Linked DNA regions of Roseibium sp. Sym1. The main gene of each other region encodes a partner of the protein of the gene in region 2 in a complex. Links are inferred from orthologs where the notes say so. Each region holds a gene or a part of one and is shown on either strand. Other genes may lie near its edges. The genes, in order: O6760_RS21435 and eno.

Region 1 (11,094 bases), 410 kb from region 2 along the record:
GCATAGAAGCCCAGTCCTGGCTTTCCGTGCCACCCGCGCCGGAGTTGATTTCAAGATAGGTATCGTTTGCGTCGGCCTCGCCGGAAAGGAGGGACTGGAGCTGAAGCTTGTTGACCTTGTCCTTCAGGCCGCGCAGCGCCGCCTCCGCGTCCTCGACAACGGACTTGTCGTCTTCCATTTCGCCGAGTTCGATCAGCTCGACATTGTCGGACAGATCCTGTTCCAGCTCCCTGACGCCGCTGATACCGTCATCAAGCTGCTGGCGTTCGCGCATCAGCTTCTGCGCTTTGCCCGGATCGTTCCAGAGGTCGGGATCCTCCGACAGGGCATTCAGTTCGTCCAGACGGACAAGAGCCTGGTCCCAGTCAAAGATGCCTCCTCAGCAGGCTTATGGCCTGCTTGATTTCATCGACGATCGCTTCCATTTCGGCGCGCATCGGATACCTCGCTTGTTGTTCTGGATTCGGCCCGCCCGTCCAACAACAGGACGTCGGGCCGCGAATTGGAGCGGGACATTACCCGCGTGGCATGTCCCTGTAAACAGTCGGGGCGGCCTCCGCGAGAACGCGGCGCCGCCCCGTTGAAATCCGGGATCAGTAAAGCCCGCTTGTTCCGTTGAAGACGGCGCCGGCGGCTTCCGGCGACACTGCGGTGGGCACACCCATGGAGCTCTGGAAATCGATCACCGAATAACTGTCGTTCGGAGCCATTCCCGGCTTGAACGCTTCCAGAATCGCACCAGGTGTCCCCGGTGCAGCCCTTTGGCCCGTCCTGCGGTTGATGGCGATCAGCTGAAGTCCCTTGGGCACGCGGAACTCCACCGGCGGTTTTTCCGCGAGCGCCTGCTTGACGAAGTTCACGAAGATCGGAGCGGCAACCTGGCCGCCTGTGGCACCACGTCCCATCGGCTTGGGATTGTCGTAGCCGACGAACACACCGACCGCGAGATCCGGGGTGAACCCCATGAACCAGGCGTCTTTCTCGTCGTTGGTGGTTCCCGTCTTGCCGGCGACCGGGCGTCCGACGGCGCGAACACGCGTTGCCGTGCCGCGCTGGACCACGCCTTCCATCATCGAGGTGATCTGGTAGGCCGTCATCGGATCGAGTACCTGCTCCCGGTCATCGATCAGCGACGGTTCGCCCTGCCCTTCCCAGATGTCCTGGGTGCAGCCGTCGCAGATGCGGCTGTCATGCTTGTAGATCGTGCGTCCATAGCGATCCTGGATCCTGTCGATCAGGGTCGGACGCACCTTCTTGCCGCCATTTGCGATGGTCGCATAGGCGGTGGTCAGACGCAGCACCGTGGTTTCCCCGGCTCCCAGCGACATGGACAGCACCGGAAGCATGTTGTCGTAGATACCGAACCGCTTGGCATACTCGGCCACCAGCGGCATGCCCATGTCCTGGGCAAGACGCACCGTCATGACGTTTCTGGACAGTTCGATGCCCGTGCGCAAAGTCGACGGACCGTAGAATTTGCCGCCATAATTCTGCGGACGCCAGGTTCCCAGGCCCGGCCCCTGGCTGATTTCCAGCGGCGCGTCCATGATCACCGAAGACGGTGTGTAGCCGTTGTCGAGAGCCGCTGCATAAAGGAACGGCTTGAAGGACGAACCGGGCTGGCGGTAGGCTTGGGTGGCGCGGTTGAATTCGCTCTGCGCGAAGCTGAAGCCACCGACGAGTGCCAGAACACGCCCGGTATAGGGATCCATCGCAACCAGCGCGCCGGAGACCTTCGGGATCTGGCGCAACTCGAAGGTGCCGGGCGCGACATCGCTTTCCTGAACGTAGACCACATCGCCCGGCGCAAGAACGTCGGACACGGAACCTGGCGCCCTCCCGTTGACCCGGGCCCATTTCATGGTTTCAAGAAACAGCGCACCGGTCTGGCGTTCGTCGGACAGCTTTCCGCTGACCAGGTTTTTCGGCTGAATGCCAACCTGTGCCTGGTCGCTGCCGCTTTCCAGAACCACGGCGAGCTGCCACTCGGGAATGTCGCTGAGCGCCTCGACCTTGGCAAGGTCCACGCCCCAGTCGGCGCCAAGAGTGATCCGGTCGACCGGTCCCCTCCAGCTGCCGCGCTTGTGATCGAAATCGATCAGGCCGTCCATCAGCGACTTGCGCGCCAGTTTCTGCATTTCCGGATCCAGGGTCGAGCGCACCGACAGCCCGCCCTCGTAGAGACGCTTGTCGCCAAAGATATCGGCAACTTCGCGCCGGACCTCCTCGGTGAAATACTCGGCGGCAAACAGCCGCGAGCCGGTTTCGCGCGGCTTGACCACGATCGGCTTCTGCTTGGCTTCCTCGCCGTCCTCCGTGCTGATGTAGCCATCGGCCATCATGCGGTCGAGCACGTAGTTGCGGCGCGCGATCGCCGCTTCGGTCTTCCGGTAGGGATGATAGTTGCTCGGCCCCTTGGGCAACGCCGCCATGTAGGCGATCTCTTCGAGCGTCAGTTCATGCACCGACTTGTCGAAATAGATCAGCGAGGCAGCGGCCACGCCGTAGGCGCCGAAGCCGAAATAGATCTCGTTGAGATAGAGTTCGAGAATCTCGTCCTTGGTGTAGGCCTGCTCGATCCTGAGCGAGAGGATCGCTTCCTTGACCTTGCGCTCGTAGGCGGCGGAACGGCGTTGGCGCTCTTCGCTCACGAGGTCCGACAGGAGAAAGTTCTTCGCCACCTGCTGGGTGATGGTCGAAGCGCCTTCCGGGCGCCGTCCGGAGCCGTAGTTCTGAACGAGCCTCACGACCGCACGGGCAATGCCTTCCGGGTCCACCCCGATATGTTTGTAGAAGTTCTTGTCTTCCGCCGCGATGAACGCCTGCTTCACCCGGTCTGGAATCGCCTGGATCGGCAGGAACATGCGCCTCTGTGTCGCGTATTCGGCCATCAGGCTGCCGTCCGCGGCATGAACGCGGGTCATGACCGGAGGCTCGTAATTCTTCAGCGCTGTATAGTCCGGCAGATCCTCTGAAAGGGTCTGCAGATACATCCACACGCCGGCCGCAATCAGAAGCGCGAACACCGCCCCGATTCCGAACAGGTAGCCAAAAAACTTCACCAGGAATTTCATACCGCGGGCTCGTCTTTCCCCGTCTTTGAATCAGTCTGAGATCGTTGCGCTCAGTCGTCTCCGGCTTTTAACACGGAAACCTGAACACGGCACGCCCAGATACCGACTGTCGCACAAACTTGTCCGCCTTCCTCGTGCACTAATATGGCGATGCTGAGGCAATTCCGGCACGACCCTCCGGTTTTACAAGGCAATTCAATGTTTTTACTGCGATGGTGCCTCTTGCTGTCGGGCCAGCCGGGGCCTGAAAAACCCGTGCACGGCCTCCGTCATGGCACTGGCCATGCGCTCGCGCCATTCGTCTGAGATCAGAAGTTTCTCGTCATGTTCGTTCGACAGGTAGCCGAGCTCCACGAGAACGGAAGGCACGTCGTGCGCCTTCAGCACCCGGAAACCCGCCGACCTGTGCGGATTGTTGATCAGCCGGACGGCACTTTCCAGCTCGCTGACGAGAGACCGCGCGAAATAGACCGAGAATGACCGCGTCTCCCGGCGCGCAAGGTCCAGCAGGATATCGGTGACATCGGTAGGCTCCTCGTCCAGATCGACACCTGCGATCACGTCAGACATGTTTTCCGAAACGGCGAGATCCTCGGAAAGCTGGTCGGAGGCCTTGTCCGAGATTGTGTAGACCGTCGCACCACGCGCGAATTTCTGCCCGCGGCGCACGGAATCGGCATGGATCGAGATGAACAGGTCCGCTTCCAGCTCGTGACCGATCTCCACACGGCGCGACAGCGGCACGAACGTGTCGTCATCGCGCGTCAGTTCCACCGTGTAAAGCCCGCTTTCGTCGAGTTTCGCCTTCAACAGATTTGCGAAGTCCAGCACGATCGCCTTTTCCAGCGCTCCATGAACGCCGGTTGCGCCGCTGTCGATGCCGCCATGGCCGGGATCAAGGACAATCAGCGGCTTGTCCTTTTCCTTTGGATCCGTCAACCGGTCGCTCTTCGGCGCAGGTTTCGTGACCTGGGCGCTTTTCTTCACCTTCGATGATTCGACAAATGCGTCGAAATCCTTCGCGGACGAACGCACAAGATCCACGACCAGGCGGGCCGGCTGATCGTCAACGGCAGGCAGAAAGAAGGTCTTGTCGACCTTGACCGGGCCGGTCAGATCCATGACGACGCGCGACTTGCCGGTCGCGAAAAGGCCGAAACGCCAGTCGCCGACAAGGCCCCGCCCCTCCTTGCCGGCATCGGCCGGAAGGGAGAAGGTCACCTCCGGCAGGTCGATGATCAGCCGGTACGGGCTGGGCAGTCCCGAGATAACAGGTGTGACCTGACGGTCCATGTCGAGCACGAATCGCGTCCGCGACTCGTCGCCGGCCACCCGAGCCCCGGTGACGACCGGCTTGTCCGCCTCGGCAACCGCCGGCCCCGCCTGTGCCGATATGGCAGCCGCCAGCAGGGCGAGGACCATCGCCAAGCGTCTCAACAGACGTCCACCGCTCATCAGACCAAGATCCACCTGGGGTTTTGTATCACGTATCAATTCAATTGTTCCGGCCATCATGCTTTTGAACCGTGTGGCGGAGAACACGCCCGCCCTGTCATACGCCAACCGCGACCAGAGGAAAATGCCTTATCCAATTCACATTGCTTGCAATGCGGCGCGGCGGAACGTAATAGTACCTTACGGATTTCGGTTTGATACCGATACCTTCCCGGATGGCGGACATGGGTGTCTATCCACAACGTCATCGCATTCCCAGGCTTCCGGGCAGCAGGACAGAGGCCGTCCTGATGCTCCGCGACAGCGTCTGGAAGGCGGCGGAAAAGGTATCGGCACCTCTTTGAGACCGCCCCGCCTCGCAACGTGATGCCCTGATCAATTGGCAGTTTTTCCGGCGAGGTTCGCGGCGGATATGAAAAAGGGCGAACCCTTCCGAAACCGGATGCAGGTCAAGCGGCGAAGCCAAACCTGCACACCGGACAACAGTACAACGACTTAACTCAAGGGCCTGCGTTGCCCCGAAGGACCCGCGCGATGCACATGGTGATCGACATTCAGCAAGGAACCGCTTTTGCGGCCGCTTGCGTTGATCATACGACCGCGCCGGGCGCAGACGCCCTTGCACATCTTAGCAAAACAAGTACGGCAGCCATCCTCCTTTCGGGCGATGCGCGTTTTGCATACGCGCCCATGAGCGCTGCCGTGGAGACGTTCAATAATGGCAAACAAAATGCTGATCGACGCGGGCCACCCGGAAGAGACCCGGGTTGTCGTCGTGCGTGGCAATCGGGTTGAAGAATTCGACTTCGAGGCAGCAAACCGAAAGCAGCTGCGCGGGAATATCTATCTGGCGAAAGTAACGCGGGTCGAGCCTTCGCTTCAGGCAGCTTTCGTCGAGTATGGTGGAAACCGGCACGGGTTCCTCGCTTTCAGCGAAATTCATCCAGACTATTACCAGATCCCGGTCGCCGACCGCGAAGCCCTGCTCGCGGCCGAGGCTGCCGATCGTCAGCGTGACGATTCGGACGCGGACGAGAAACCGAAGCGCCGGCGCCGTTCCCGCGCCGCGAAGAACGAGGCAGCCGCCGAGACCGTCGCCAGCGAAAAAATTGAAGACGACGCGTCCGAGGACGCGGACGGCACCGCAGACGCCGCCGGTGACGAAAACGGCACCAGCGATGTGAACGAACAAGCCGCATCCGGTGACGAAGCCGAAGATGCGTCCGTGAGTGCGCGTTCCGACGACGAAACCGGCGACGCCGACGAGGACGACGCCGACGCCAGCGCCCAGGAAGACGAAGACGACACCGAAGAGGTCGAAGCGGCTCCGACCCGGGCACGTGGTCGCCGCCGCCGCCGCAAGAACGATGACGACGATGACGGCGAATCCGATGACGACGCGGTCGAGTCTGTCGGTGCCGAAGACGCCATGGAAGAAGTTCCGGAGCGTGTCGTACCGATGCGCAAGCAGTACAAGATCCAGGAAGTCATCAAGCGCCGCCAGATCATTCTGGTGCAGGTCGTCAAGGAAGAACGCGGCAACAAGGGCGCGGCCCTGACAACCTACCTGTCCCTGGCCGGCCGCTATTCCGTGCTCATGCCGAACACCGCGCGTGGCGGCGGCATTTCCCGCAAGATCACCCAGCCGACCGACCGCAAGCGTCTCAAGAAGATCGCCTCGGAACTGGAGGTGCCGGAAGGCATGGGCGTGATCCTGCGCACCGCCGGTGCCAGCCGCACGAAGGCCGAAATCAAGCGCGATTTCGAATACCTGATGCGGCTCTGGGAAAATGTCCGGGAGTTGACCCTCAAATCGAGCGCCCCAAGCCTCGTCTACGAGGAGGGCAGCCTGGTCAAGCGCTCGATCCGCGACCTTTACAACAAGGACATCAACGAAGTCCTTGTGGCCGGTGACGAGGGCTACCGCGAGGCGAAGGACTTCATGCGCATGCTCATGCCGAGCCATGCCAAGAACGTCCAGCCCTACCGGGACCCCTCGCCCCTGTTCATCCGCTATGGCGTCGAACCACAGCTCGACGCGATGTTCTCGCCACAGGTGACGCTCAAGTCCGGCGGCTACATTGTCATCAACCAGACCGAGGCGCTGGTCTCGATCGACGTGAACTCCGGCAAGTCGACCCGCGAGCACAATATCGAGGACACGGCACTTCAGACCAACCTGGAGGCCGCGGAAGAGGTTACCCGGCAGTTGCGTCTGCGTGATCTGGCCGGCCTCGTCGTGATCGACTTCATCGACATGGAAGAGTCGAAGAACAACCGGTCCGTCGAACGCAAGCTCAAGGATTGCCTGAAGAACGACCGGGCCCGCATCCAGGTCGGCCGGATCTCTCATTTCGGCCTTCTGGAAATGTCCCGCCAGCGTATTCGCACGGGCGTTCTGGAAAGCTCGACGACACCCTGTCCGCATTGCCAGGGCACCGGCATGATCCGCTCGGTGGAATCGGTTGCCCTGCATGTGCTGCGGTCGATCGAGGACAACCTCCTCAAGGGGGCCTCGCACAACCTGATCATCCGCACCACCACCCAGGTGGCGCTCTACATTCTCAACCAGAAGCGCACCAACCTGGTCGATCTCGAGACCCGTTTCGCGATCGAGATCGAGGTGCACGCCGACGATATGGTCAACGGCCAGCTTTATGTGCTCGAGCGTGGTGCTGCGGTCGACCGGGACCGTTTCCCCACTCCTTCGCCGACGGTTCAACCCGACACGATCGAGATCATCGACGAGGAAACCGAACAGCCCGACGACTACCTGGAGAGCGCACAGGACGACGATTCCGAGGGCGATGGCCGCCGCCGCCGCCGCCGCCGCAAGCGCCGGAGAGGCGGTTCGGACAATCAGCAGGACGATGGTGACAACCGTCAGGCGTCCGCGGGTGACGACGAAACCGACTCCGACAGCGCTCAGACTCAGGACGCCCGCTCGGAAGACGACGACAGCTCGGACGACGAGCCCCGCCGCAAGCGCCGTCGTGGCCGCCGGGGCGGTCGTCGTGGCCGCCGCAACGGCGAAGGTGACAACGCTGCAGCCGAGGCCGGTGACGCACAGTCCGCCGACGACAGCAATGCCGACGCCGAACAGCCGCAGGATGAAGCCGAACCCGCCGTCGCAGCGGAAATGGATGCATCCGAGCAGTCGGCCGAGCCCCCGGCACCGGCCGTCGAGGACGCAGATGCAGCAAGCGCGGCCTCTTCGGAAGAAGGCAACGAAGCCCCTTCGGAGTCTCCGGCAGACGCCACCACGGATGCGTCCCCGACCGAAGGGGAAGTTGCCGCGGAGTCCGAACGCGATGGTGAGGTTGCTACCGCAGGAGAAGAGGACGGCGATCAAGGCACGATTGTCGTGGAGACACCGACCTCCGAACAGCCAGTCGCCAACGAGACCGCGGAAAAGGCCGAGGAAGCAGCGTCGGCCGAACCGGTCGTGACCAGCGAAACTTCCGGTAACGAGCAGGAAGAAGACAAGCCGAAGCGCGTCGGCTGGTGGCAACGCGGCCGCTCGTTCTTCTGAGCCTGAGGTTTATCTGACAAGAGGAAAAGGCGGCCACCGGCCGCCTTTTCTGTCTGGTTCCGGCTTGCGCCGAACCATCCGGCCGTCAGGTGAGGAAACGGGACAGGCGCTGCAACGCCTCCTGCATGTCCTCATGCGCACCGGCGAACGAGAACCTCAGGAAATCGTGACCGTGGACCGGGTCGAAATCAACGCCGGGCGTTGCCGCGACACCGGCTTCCTGGAGGATCTGCCGGGCGAATGCGAGGCTGTCGGAGCTGAACCGGCTGATATCGGCATAGATGTAGAACGCCCCGTCGACCGGCAACAGCCTGTCGAGCCCTACGCGCGGCAGTCCGGACACCAGAAGATCGCGATTGGCCGCGTAGACGGCCTTGACGGCTTCCAGTTCCTGCACGGCGCCAAGAGCTGCGGTGGCCGCGATCTGCGAGAGTTCAGGCGGCGAGATATAGAGGCTCTGAGCAATTCGCTCGGCCGGACGAACCAGTTGTTCCGGCAGAACCATCCAGCCGATGCGCCATCCCGTCATGCAGTAATATTTCGAGAAGCTGTTGATGACGATGACGTTGTCCGACGTTTCCAGCGCGCTTTTCTGGCCCGCCGCATAGTCCAGGCCATGATAGATCTCGTCCGAGATGAACCAGATGCCGGCCTCTTCGCAATAGCGGACAAGATCATCCAGCGCTTCCGGGGTCATCATGGTCCCCGTCGGATTGGCGGGACTTGCCACCAGCACGCCTTTCACGGGGCCTTCCGCCTGTGCCCTGTCCAGAAGATCCGGTGTCAGGCTCCAGCGCGTTTCCGCACCTACCTCGATCTCCACCGGCACCAGTCCGAGGGCTTTCAGGATGTTGCGATAGGCAGGATACCCGGGCGCGGTCAGGACCACCCTGTCTCCCGGGTCGAAGGCGGCGAGAAACGCCAGGTTGAAGCCGGCCGAGGAACCGGTCGTCGCCATGATCCGTTCGACGGGAACATCGACCCCGTAGGTGCTCCTGTAATGAACTGCAAGCGCCTGGCGCAGCGGCGCGATCCCGAGAGCCTCCGTATAGCCGAGCCGGCCGTGTTCCAGGGCCAGGCGGGCGGCCTCCAGGGCGGCCCCCGGTGCCGGCGCCGAGGGCTGGCCCACTTCCATGTGTATGATCTTGCGCCCCTCGGCCTCCAGTCTTGCCGCTTCGGCCAGAACATCCATGGCAATGAAGGGGGCGACATCGCTGCGGCGGGAGGGCTGAAACGCGCTTTTGGTCATGGTGTCCTGCTGATACGGCTCGAAGGGACCTCCCCTATCGCGAATTTTCCGGCGCGATGCAACGCGAATGGTCGCCGCATGTGCCGGTATCGCCGCCCTCCGGCACCGTTTCTGACCTGTTTGTAATCCGGGTATTCTTGACCCGAACCACGGCACTCCATACCTTCGCCACAGAAAAGAACGATGAGCGTGGATGGCGCTCCTTGAGATCAGTGGAGAATACGAACCTTGCCGCGCACCCTGTCTGGTTCCACCCCGTTGCGACCCAAGTCCGGTTTCAGTCCAGTCCGGAAAACCATGGCCTCCGTCCTGTCCATGGCACTGCTGCTGCCGCTGGCAATCACGCCGGCTGCGGCGCAACGCGGAAAACTGCCCCTCGTGCGGGACGCGGAGGCGGAAGCCCTGCTGCGCGACTATGCCAAACCGATCTTCAAGGCAGCAGGAATTGCCAACTCGGAACCTGAGATCATCCTGGTCAATGACAAGAGCTTCAACGCTTTTGTCCCGAACAGCCGGCGCATGTTCATAAACATCGGCGTCCTGATGGAAGCCGACACTCCCAGCGAGGTCATCGGCGTCATCGCACATGAAACCGGCCATATCGCGGGGCGCCACCTTGTGCGTCTGCGCAGCGCGGCCGCGAATGCCCAGATCATGTCCGTGATCGGCATGATCGTCGGGGCCGGTGCCGCTGCGGCCGGTGCGGCTTCCGGCTCCGGCGGCGTGGCCTCGGGTGGTGGTGCCCTGATCGTCGGCGCCGGTTCTGTGGGCCAGCGTTCCCTTCTGTCCTACCAGCGCGGCGAGGAAGCCGCCGCTGACCGGGCCGCCTTGCGCTACCTGAATGCCACCGGCCAGAGTGCCCGCGGCATGCTCAAGACCTTCCAGCGCATGTCCGAACAGCAAATGTTCAAGAGCCAGTATGCGGACCCTTACGCACAAAGCCACCCGATGGCCCAGGACCGCTACAACGGTCTCCTGCGCGACGCCCAGAAATCGAAATATTTTGATCAGCCGGAGGACTATGTCCTGCAATACCGGCACGAGCAGGTGCGCGCAAAGCTCTTCGCCTACACCAGCCATCCGTCCGCAACCCTCAGGGCCTACCCGCGCAGCGACAAGAGCCCGGCCGCCCAATACGCTCGTGCGATCGCCACGATGAAGAGCCGCGGCAAGGGAGCGGTCAAGGAAATCGACGCACTGATCCGCAGCCAGCCGAACAATCCCTACTATTACGAACTCAAAGGCCAGGCCCTTCTGGAAGGCGGGGATCCCAAGCGCGCCATCGCGCCTTTCCGCAAGGCACTTTCCTTCAAGCCGAACGAGCCCCAGTTCCTGGTCTGGCTGGGTTATGCGCTGGTCGCCTCGAATGACAACGCGAGGCTGCCAGAGGCCGAACGGATCCTGAAACAGGCCATTCAACGCGACCCCAACTCGGGCGTGGCCTACAGTCAGCTGGCGATTGCGCATGGCCGGCAGGGCGAGCGCGCCGAGGCGGATCTGGCGACCGCGAGGGGGCTCATGGTCACCGGCGATTTCCAGGCCGCGAAGCGTTACGCGGCCCGTGCTCAAAAAAGTTTGAAGCGCGGATCGCCGGCATGGCTTCAAGCGGACGACATTGTCGCGTACAACCCACCTAATCTACCGAATCGCCGATAAGACCTGTGACACGCATGGCGGCGGATCCCACGGAAACGAAAACGCCGCCCGAGGAGCCCCTGATGACCAACTCACTGCAAACGATCCGGCCCCTTTATCCGCCGGTGCTGATGCGCATCCTTTCGATC
Region 2 (10,512 bases):
GTCGAAGAGCCACCAGACCGCCCGCAAGATCCTCTCGACCCTCAAGACCGGCGGCGTTGTGGCCATGATGGGCGACCTCAGGGAGACCCGCGGCATCAAGGTGCCTTTCTTCGGCAGATTGGCCTATGCCAATCCGGTGCCGGCGTCCCTCGCCCGCGCCTGCAACGTGCCGATCGTGCTCGGCCGCGTGGTCCGCAAGACCGGTGTCAATTTCGAGATTGAAGGCCGGGCCATTTCCGTTCCGGTGACCGAAGACCGCGAGCGTGATATCGAAACCGCGACGGCTCAGATCCACACCATCTTCGAGAGCTGGATCAGGGAACAACCGGAACAGTGGATGTGGATCCACAAGAAATGGGCTCCTCCTGGAAAGACTTCTGCCCAGAAACAGGCCCGGCGTGCCGCGGGAATGAATTCCATCGCCTCACAGGACTGACCTTGTCCCGGTCCTCCTTTCGGGGGATGGTTGCAGCGCAGCATTGGCGCTATAGCTACATCTTCAAAAAAAGGTGGAGGACAGCCGTTTCATGAAAACCCCAAGCGCTTACTACAAGCCGCTCGCCATCGGTGCTCCGGCGCCGTTCCGTGAACGCCCGGTCACGCTGGAGCGCATGATCCATTTCGTGCCGCCTCATATCGAGAAGATGCGGTCCAAGGTGCCGGAGCTCATCAACAAGGTCGATGTGGTGCTGGGGAACCTGGAGGACGCGATCCCGGCCGAAGCCAAGACGGATGCTCGAAAGGGCTTCATCCAGATGGCACAGGACAACGACTTCGGTTCAACGGGTCTTTGGACACGGGTGAATTGCCTCAACAGCCCTTGGTTCCTGGACGATCTCTTGGAAATCGTACCGGCGGTCGGCGACAAGCTTGACGTCGTGATGCTGCCGAAGGTCGAGGGAGCCTGGGACATTCATTACCTGGACCAGTTGCTGGCGCAGCTGGAAGCCAGGGCCGGGCTGACCAAGCCGGTGATGATCCACGCCATCCTGGAAACGGCCGAAGGCGTCAACAATGTCGAGGACATCGCGGCCGCAAGCCCGCGCATGCACGGCATGAGCCTGGGACCTGCGGATCTTGCCGCCTCGCGCGGAATGAAAACCACCCGCGTCGGCGGAGGGCATCCCGATTATGCCGTTCTCTCGGACGCGGGCACCGACGGGGCGCGGACGGCGTATCAACAGGACCTGTGGCACTACACCGTCGGCAAGATGGTCGATGCGTGCCTCGCCCACGGTCTGAAACCCTTCTACGGCCCGTTTGGAGACTTTTCGGACACCGCGGCCTGTGAAAGCCAGTTCCGGAACGCCTTTCTCATGGGATGCCTGGGGGCATGGTCCCTGCACCCCACCCAGATCGACATTGCCAAGAAGGTGTTCTCGCCGGACCCGCAGGAGGTGACCTTCGCCAAGCGGATCATCGAGGCCATGCCGGACGGCACCGGGGCGGTCATGATCGACGGCAAGATGCAGGACGATGCAACCTGGAAACAGGCCAAGGTCATTGTGGACCTTGCCCGACTGGTTGCCTCGAAAGACAAGGAGCAGGCTGCCGTATACGGTCTTTAGAAATTCGCAAGGCTCCGCGTCTAATGTTTAATGTTACAACGCTTGCAAGCAGGCAGCCAAAACGGTATCCCGGCATTGCATGCACTAAGCGGACGAAGAACCATGCGTACGGCAAAATTCAGAATTGGTCAGGTCGTCCGGCACCGTATCTACCCCTTCAGGGGCGTGATCTTCGATGTCGATCCGACCTTCAGCAATACGGAAGAGTGGTGGAATGCGATCCCGGAAGACGTGCGGCCGCTGCGCGACCAGCCCTTCTATCATCTTCTCGCTGAAAATGAAGAAACTGAATATGTTGCCTATGTGAGCGAGCAGAATCTCGAGCCCGACATGACGGGCGAGCCGGTGCGCCATCCCCAGGTCGAGGAGATCTTCGAGGAACAGACCGACGGCTCCTATCTGCCGCGCAGTGTCGAGATTCACTAGTCCGACATCCCGTTTTCATGAAAAAGGCCGGATCCGATGAGGATCCGGCCTTTGTTCGTTTCCGGCAGTGGATGCCGTTTTACTGGTTCTGGGCGTCGATCAGCTTCTGGCGGGCTTCATCCGCGCGCTTCTGAAGTTCGCTCTGCAGTTCTTCCTGGCGCTTCTGAAGCTCGGCGAGGTTCATCGGTTCGCCGTCATACACCTTGGTGAAGCCGATCAGGGTCATCTTGAAGACGATTTCCTTGGCTTGCTGGTTGAACGGCGCGACGATCATCTCGCCACCCTGCTTCATGGTGTTGATGAAGGACTCATCAATTGCCAGTTCCGCGTAACAGGCGTTCGGAGCACAGATGCTGTATTTGCCCTGTACCGGCTTGCCGTCGTCGATCTGGATGCGCACGCCCGGCTGGATCAGAACGCCGGTCGGAACGGCGACCAGCAGTTTCTTGCGGGCTTCACCCTCGGTTTCCTGAATTGCGATGTTGCTCAGGAACTGACCCGTGTTGGTGCGCAGTTCGATCGAAATGAAGCAGATTTCCTTCTGCGTATTCGGATTGGTGTTACACGCCTTCGTCCAAGGGCTCTTTTCTTCTTGGGCGATTGCGGGAGCACCTGCAAAAGAAGACAGGGCCAGGAACGCACCGGCCGCGCATCCGGTCAATCCTCTTTTCAAAACACTCTTCATCGAAACGTCCTCAATCGTGCGTGTATGAAACTTTCGCGTTGTTCTGAGGCATTCCGCTATCAACCGCAAGGCCCGTCAGAACATTCGAACCGTGAAACCATGGTAAGACACTTAATTTGGGCAAGAGGGTGGCCGATTTGCAACGCAGGCCGGTGACCCTATTCAAAACTGAATATCTTGCTGATTGTTGGTTGCTTTGGGGGCGTTTGCATTGTCCCTGTGGTACTCTGGCCGCTGAGAATCAACAGAATCTCGGGCGGTGGTCATGTGTAATGCGGTTGTCTCCAGTTTTTTTCTCAAAAGCACCAGGAAACTGGCTGCCGTCACCGCGGCGGTGGTGCTGAGCGTCAGTCTTCCGGCGTCTTTTGCGCGGGCGGACGACGAGAGCGTTCCCTGGACGCATGCCATTTCCATGCACGGACAACCGGCCCTGGAAGAGGGACAGGCCTTTCCCTATGTCAATCCGGAGGCGCCGAAGGGGGGGAGCATCACCCTTGGCGTTCAAGGAACCTTCGACAGCCTGAATTCCTTTATCGTCCAGGGCGGATGGACATCTGCGCGCGGCATGCGTGAAAGGGAGTTCGGCAACAATATCCTGGAAAGCCTGCTGGTTCGTTCCTACGCCGAGCCGTTTTCGCTTTACGGCCTGCTGGCTCAGCGGGTGCGCATGCCGGACAGCCGGGAATGGATCGAGTTCGAACTGAATCCCGATGCCAAGTTCTCGGACGGGTCATCCGTGACTGTCGAGGACGTCATCTTTTCTCTGGAAGTGATCGAAGCCAAGGGCCGGCCGCCCTACCGGAACTGGTATGCGGCGATCAAGGAGAAGCAGGTCACGGCGCCCAACCGGCTGAAGCTCGTCTTTGAAAACGGCGACAACCGGGAGCTGCCGCTGCTGATTGCCCTTGCCCCGATCTATTCCAAGAAACACACCGATTTCGATACGTTCGACAAATCGACACTGACCCCGCCGGTCGGGACCGGGCCCTATACGTTCAAGACGATCGAGCCGGGTCGTCTGGTCGTTTATGAAAAGAACCCGGACTATTGGGCCAAGGATTTGCCCGTGAAAGCCGGTTTCGACAATTTCGACGAGATCCGCATCGAGTACTTCCGCGACGAGACAACGCTTCAGGAAGCCTTCAAGAAGGGACTTGTGACTGCGCTGAAATTCGGCGATCCCGCCCGTTGGGCCACAGGGTTCGACTTTCCCGCTGCCGAAAATGGCGATGTGGTGAAGCGGGATCTGCCGCTTGGCATTCCCGCCCCGATGAGCGGCATCGCGTTCAACACCCGCCGGGCGCAGTTTTCGGACGTCAACACGCGCAAGGCGCTGCGCATGCTCTTCGACTTCAAATGGGTCAACGAAAATCTCTATTACGGCCTTTACAAGCGGACGGCCGGCTACTGGGACAATTCGGACCTGTCCTCCATCGGGCATCCGGCCAGCGATCGCGAAAAGGAGCTGCTGGCGCCCTTCCCCGGCGTTGTTGATCCGGACGTCATGGCGGGGACCTGGCGTCCCGCGGATGCGGACGGGTCCGGTCAGGACCGAAAGGTCCTTCGCGAAGCGCTCAACATGTTCGGATCGGCAGGGTATGGACTGAAGGACCGCAAGCTGGTGCATCAGGACAGCGGTGAACCGCTGACCTTCGAAATTCTTGCCAAGAACGAAGACGAGGAGAAGCTCGCCCTCGCCTATATCAAGACGCTGGAACTTCTCGGTATCGAGGCCAGCGTGCGAAGTGTCGATCCGTCCCAGTTCGAGGATCGGCGCACCAAGCGCGACTTCGACATGGTGTTCAACACCTGGTACGCATCGCTGTCACCGGGGGCGGAGCAATACGGGCGCTGGTCTTCCAAGTCCGCCGACGCCGAAGGATCCTTCAATTTTGTCGGCGCCAAGGAACCGGCGATTGATGCACTCATAGATGAAATTGTCGCGGCTCGCAGCCGGGAGGAGTTTGTCGACGCCGTCAGGGCGTTCGATCGCGTGCTCATCTCGGGCGCCTATGCCGTGCCTCTCTATCATGTATCTGAGGATTGGGTTGCGTATTGGAACAAGGTTGTTCCCCCGCAGCAGGATTCGCTTTACGGCCATGAATATGACACCTGGTGGTCTGCTGCGGCTCAATAATCGGACCAATGGACGAAAATCACGATGAAAGCCACCCAAGAAAACCTGTCGAAGGAGTATCACGAAAGCGGAGCCTGGTCCGATGTGCCGCTTGACGAACTCTTCAGCCGGACAGCTGCCGAATACCCTGGCCGCCTGGCGCTTGTGGACGCGCCCGACCGCGCGACATGGACCGGCGGAACGCCGAGAAAGCTGACCTATGGCGAGGCCGACCGTGAAATTGACCGGCTGGCGGCCTTCTACAAGACCGTCGGACTGGCAGCCGACCACGTCATCGGTCTTCAGGCGCCCAACACGGTCGACACGGTTATCGCCGTTCTGGCCGCGTTGCGCGCTGACCTGATCCTGTCGCCGCTTCCATTGCACTGGCGCCAGAAAAACGTTCTCGAAGCCCTGAACTCGATTGGGGCCAAGGGGTTTGTGGCGGCAGACAGGGTCGAAACCCGTGATGTCGGCGTCGCCGCACGGGATGTTGCCGCCGATCTGTTTTCGCTGCGTTTCGTGTTCGGGCTCGGCAAGGATGTCCCCGACGGATTGATCGAACTCGGGCCGATGCTTGCCGAAATGGGCAACGAGTTGAAGTTCACGCCTCGTGAGCGCCCCGACGCGGCGGATCATGTGGCCACGATCTGCTGGAGCCGCAGCGGAGAGGAAAACGTGCCGGTCTCCCGGAGCCACAATCACTGGACATCCGCGGCGCAGATGGTCGTGAACGAAGCGCATTTCAAGGAAGGCGGCAGTCTTGTCCTGCCCTACTCCCTGAGCGGCCTCACCGGCCTCGGTGGCGGGCTGGTTCCCTGGCTGGCGACGGGTGGCACCCTTCATCTGCACCACCCAACTTCCCTCGCCAACCTCGCCGCGCATGCCAACGAGGTCGAGGCGGATGTGGTCATGACACCGGGTCCGCTGGCGCAGACCCTCGACCGGAAGCTGACCAACACCAAGACCACGTTGCTGGCTGCCTGGAACATCGCGGCGCCTCATCCGACCACCTTCGTGGCCCGGCGGCGCCTGGTCGATCTTCATATTGCCGATGAATTCGCGCTGATTGCGAAGGCACGCGGTCCCTCCGCCAAGATGAAGGCGACAGCGCTGGGAAAGCATAGCGGGCCGAACGGGTGCGAAAGCGGGCCAGCCCTTCTCGAAATCGCGGTGACCGATGAGGTCGAAACGCAAACGCCGACGCTCCTGGTGAAAGGACCCATGGTTCCCGACATCGGCTGGCGCACGCTCAACGGTGAGCAGCGCCGGGTGCGTTGGGAAGGCACGGGATACCTTAATACCAACATCAAGGTCGAGCTCACCGAAGGCGGTATTTCAGGTTTCGGGATTCCGGGACAATACGCCCTTGGAACAGGCAACCTCGAGACGGTTGATGTGGTCTATGCAAGTTATCCCGGCATTCGTGAGGCGGCGGCATTCATTGTCGAGGACCCGGTGCTTGGTGCGCGGATGTATGCGGCTCTGGTTCCCGAGCCAGGCCATGTACCGGATGCTGGTGCCTTCTTTGCCTATCTGGATGCCGAAGGCGTAGACCTTGCCAAGATCCCCCATCGTGTGCTGATTTTACAGACATTGCCACGGAACTCGGATGGAACCATCTGCCGGGAACGGCTGACCATGCGGACGCAGCGCCTGCCTGCAGCCGTGGCATAGATGGGGACAGGGAATGGATGTAGAAACCTCGCTCTCGTGGCGCGGTCCTTACTGGTATGCCGGGCGTCGACCCCGGCGAAGTGACAGTGGGGATGCGCCAGAGGATCTGGACGTATCGCTTGTTAATATGTTTGAACGGCGCAGCCGGCTTCCCACCGCCCTGCCCGCGGCAGTTGTTGTCGACATAACCTGTCTGGAAGACAGTCAGCGTGATGCCTTTTTTGACTGGTTGCTTCCACAAGTCCGCGGGCTCGTCTGCGAAGTGCCGTTCTACGTTCTGACCGGCAGCGACGACCTGTTGCCCGACAATCTGCAGGCAACGGCAATCATCGACCGGATCGTCCCCGACGAAGTGCTGCTGATGTTGATCTGCATCCATCAGCGCGCGCTGCTGCGCTCGGAGGAAGCTCAGCTTCGCCGGCGCATCTTCGGCCGCATTCCCGGTTTCGGAACAGCACCTCACCATTCCGGGTCAAGCAGTCTCCTGGTCGTGGGATTGAGTGGCCGGTTCCTGGAATGGCAGGACGCCAGCGAGCAGAAAGTCGAAGTGGTTGGCGCTTTCGACGGTAACATGGCCGTCGAATTCATGTCGAAACGGGCGTTTGACGCGGTCGTGATCGACGCTCCCTTTGATGACGCCGTCTTTTACATGCAACAGATCAGGAGAGACTCCCGCTTCGCCGGCCTGCCGGTTCTTGCCGTGTGCGAGCGAGAGGAGGACCTGGTGCTCTTGTTCCGTAACGGGGCATCGGACGTGCTGGTCGGAGAAAACCGAAAGGAAACCCTGGTTCTGCGGCTTTATGCGGCGATCCGGTTCGGCAAGCGGCGCCGGCTCGCCGATCGTGTGTTGGCCGAAAGCCATGTCTGGCTGCGTCAGCAAGTGACTGTCGGCGGTCTTGGCGTCGTGGAATACACAAACTATCTGGAAGCCTGCAGCAATGCGCTGGCGGAACGCGGGCTTGACCTCTGGGAGATGCGGCTGCAGCCGGAGAATTTCGGTATAGAGGTCAGTTCCTCGGACGAACTGGAGGAAATCAACGCGACCTTGCTTTCGATCGCCGACGCAACCAGCCGGGACGAGGACCTGGTGTGCCTTGTAAAGGAACTCGGTCCTGTTGCGGTGCTCAAGAACGAGGAAGGGACCGCCCGTTTGCAGAAGCGGATAAATTCGATCCTGTCCCACACCGTTCTTTGAGACTGGAAGGTTGCAGGCTTGCGGGCGGCTTGCCTTAACGTTGCCATGAAAACGGGCTTGGAAATTGTGTCAGAGCCTTTAGCCTTGGAACATCAGTCCGGAAATCAGGAAATCGCATGACCGAAGCAGCCCCAATTACCGTTGATGTCGTTTCGGACGTGATGTGTCCGTGGTGTTATATCGGAAAGAGGCGATTGGAAGCGGCCTTGCGCAAGGTGCCGCAGCTGAATGTTCTGGTGCGTTGGCACCCGTTTCAGCTGGACGCCACGCTTCCGGCGGCCGGCAAGGACAGACAGCAGTACCTGAGCGACAAATTCGGCGGTCTGGAAAGGGCTGGCGCCGTTTACAGCCAAATCCGCGCGGCAGGCAAGGAAGAAGGCATCGACTTCGCTTTTGAAGACATCAAGTTGTCACCCAACACGCTTGATTGTCACAGGTTGATCCTGTGGTCCCGCGACGACGATTTGCAGGACGAGGTCGTCGAACGCCTGTTCAAGGCCTATTTTCTCGACGGTGAAGATCTCACGAAATCGTCGACGTTGGTGCGCATCTCCAAGGAGGCCGGCATGCAATATGACCTGGTCGAGCAGCTTCTGGAAACAGAAACGGATCTCGACAAGGTTGTCGCTCAGATCCGCAATGCGCAGGAGTCCGGGATAACCGGAGTTCCCTGCTTTATCATCGACGGACGTTTTGTCCTGGCCGGTGCAGAGAAGGCCGAAACTCTTGCGGCCGCTCTTCTCCATGCGGAGGAAACCCGTTCCAATCCTCAGGCCGCGGCCCTGCAATAGCCGCCCGACACCAGCGCAAAAAAAGCCCCGCGGAAGTTGCGGGGCTTTTTCAGTTTTGGGCCGGCCAATGCCGGCAATGGGTGTGTCAGCCCTTGAGGATGGAGCGGCCGGCATAGATGGCCTGCGGACCGAGTTCTTCCTCGATACGGATAAGCTGGTTGTATTTGGCAAGCCGGTCGGACCGTGCCAGCGAACCGGTCTTGATCTGTCCGCAATTCGTCGCGACCGCAAGGTCGGCAATGGTGCTGTCTTCGGTTTCGCCGGAACGGTGAGACATGACCGCGCTGTAGGCCGCCTTGTGGGCGGTCTCGACCGCGTCAAGGGTTTCAGACAGGGTGCCGATCTGGTTGACCTTGATCAGGATCGAGTTGGCAACGCCCATGCCGATGCCCTTGCGCAGGCGCTCGGAGTTGGTCACGAACAGATCGTCACCGACCAGCTGGCACTTGTTGCCGATGAGATCCGTGGTGGCCTTCCAGCCCTCCCAGTCGTCCTCGGCCAGACCATCCTCGATGGAGATGATCGGATATTTGGCAACCAGGTCAGCAAGGTATTGTGCCATTTCCTCAGGTGCCAGCGTCTTGCCTTCACCTTCCAGAACATACTTTCCGTCCTTGAAGAACTCCGTCGACGCCGCATCCAGCGCCAGGTAGACATCTTCACCCGGCTTGTAGCCGGCGGTCTCGATGGCCTTCATGACAAAGCCGATGGCCGCGTCGGTGGATTCCAGGTTCGGTGCGAAGCCGCCCTCGTCGCCGACATTGGTGTTGTGACCAGCCGCGTTCAGGGCCTTTTTAAGCGTGTGGAAGATTTCAGACCCCATGCGTACAGCGTCGCCGAGGCTGTCGGCGCCGACCGGCATGATCATGAATTCCTGAAAATCGATCGGGTTGTCCGCATGAGCGCCGCCGTTGATGATGTTCATCATCGGCACCGGCAGGGTGCGGGCGGAGGTGCCGCCGACATAACGGTAAAGCGGCAGGCCGGACGCCTGGGCCGCCGCGCGCGCCACCGCCAGGGAAACACCCAGGATGGCGTTGGCGCCCAGGCGGGACTTGTTTGCGGTGCCGTCGAGATCGATCATGGCCTGGTCGATCTGCAGCTGGTCTTCCGCATCAAGACCACCGACGGTCTCGAAGATCTCGCCATTCACGGCATCAACCGCATTCTGGACACCCTTGCCCATGTAGCGGTCGCCACCGTCACGCAGTTCCACGGCCTCATGCGCGCCGGTGGAGGCGCCAGACGGAACTGCGGCACGGCCGAAGGAGCCGTCTTCGAGGAACACGTCGACTTCAACGGTCGGGTTACCACGGCTGTCAAAGATCTGACGGCCGACGATATCAATAATGGCGGTCATGGAAGAAACTCCCTTGTGGCATGGTACTGAACTGAGGTGTGCCGGATTGTGTCCGGTTGCGAGGAATGCCGGAGATCCGGCTCGATTGCGGGAGCAACAGCTCCTTATGAGAAAGCCGCGCGAAACGCGCGGCTGACTGGGTTTATTCGGTTGCCGTGTCGGTCTTGACGACGTTGTCGAGCGCTTGCAATTGAGACAGCAAGGCCTTGAGGTCCTTCAACGGAACCATGTTCGGACCGTCAGAGGAAATTGTATTGTCCGGATCAGGATGGGTTTCGACGAAAAGCCCGCCTACCCCGACCGCCACGGCTGCACGCGCCAGGACCGCCACCATGCGCCGGTCTCCACCCGAGGAGCCACCAAGGCCTCCCGGTTGCTGCACGGAATGGGTCGCATCGAAAACCACCGGTGCGCCGGTTTCGGCCATGATCGGCAAGGCCCGGAAGTCGCTCACGAGAGTATTGTAGCCGAAGCTGGCGCCCCGTTCCGTCAACAGGACGTTCGGGTTGCCGGTTTCCACGATCTTCATCAGGACGTTTTTCATGTCCCAGGGTGCCAGGAACTGTCCTTTCTTGACGTTCACGACCCGCCCGGTTTTCGCGGCCGCGACGAGCAGGTCCGTCTGACGGCATAGGAACGCCGGTATCTGCAGGACGTCCACGACCTCCGCGACGGGATCACACTGAGCTTCGGA

Evidence for each region.
Region 1: the proteins of eno (region 2) and O6760_RS21435 are in contact, whole or in part, in a solved structure (PDB 2FYM), measured with the Escherichia coli proteins. The link is inferred for Roseibium sp. Sym1 from one-to-one orthologs.

Annotation. Positions count from the first base shown.
Region 1 is NZ_CP114786.1:4,679,624-4,690,717, reverse strand. Bases 4,849-8,261 are described here. They hold O6760_RS21435 (Rne/Rng family ribonuclease), read left to right. Parts: upstream 4,849-5,247; coding sequence 5,248-8,061; downstream 8,062-8,261. Other genes in these bases: O6760_RS21430 (pyridoxal phosphate-dependent aminotransferase), read right to left, coding at 8,147-8,261. Also shown: O6760_RS21445 (penicillin-binding protein 1A), read right to left, coding at 594-3,065; O6760_RS21440 (N-acetylmuramoyl-L-alanine amidase), read right to left, coding at 3,279-4,529; more of O6760_RS21430, read right to left, coding at 8,262-9,310; O6760_RS21425 (M48 family metalloprotease), read left to right, coding at 9,608-10,966; O6760_RS21420 (DsbA family protein), read left to right, coding at 11,029-11,094. UniProt on the Escherichia coli protein: Endoribonuclease that plays a central role in RNA processing and decay. Required for the maturation of 5S and 16S rRNAs and the majority of tRNAs. Also involved in the degradation of most mRNAs.
Region 2 is NZ_CP114786.1:5,084,617-5,095,128, forward strand. Bases 7,682-10,512 are described here. They hold eno (phosphopyruvate hydratase), read right to left. Parts: upstream 9,819-10,512; coding sequence 8,544-9,818; downstream 7,682-8,543. Other genes in these bases: O6760_RS23725 (DsbA family oxidoreductase), read left to right, coding at 7,784-8,458; kdsA (3-deoxy-8-phosphooctulonate synthase), read right to left, coding at 9,961-10,512. Also shown: O6760_RS23690 (lysophospholipid acyltransferase family protein), read left to right, coding at 1-436; O6760_RS23695 (HpcH/HpaI aldolase/citrate lyase family protein), read left to right, coding at 528-1,568; heat shock protein HspQ, read left to right, coding at 1,671-1,994; O6760_RS23705 (invasion associated locus B family protein), read right to left, coding at 2,074-2,679; O6760_RS23710 (extracellular solute-binding protein), read left to right, coding at 2,945-4,816; O6760_RS23715 (AMP-binding protein), read left to right, coding at 4,841-6,472; O6760_RS23720 (hypothetical protein), read left to right, coding at 6,600-7,667. UniProt on the Escherichia coli protein: Catalyzes the reversible conversion of 2-phosphoglycerate (2-PG) into phosphoenolpyruvate (PEP). It is essential for the degradation of carbohydrates via glycolysis.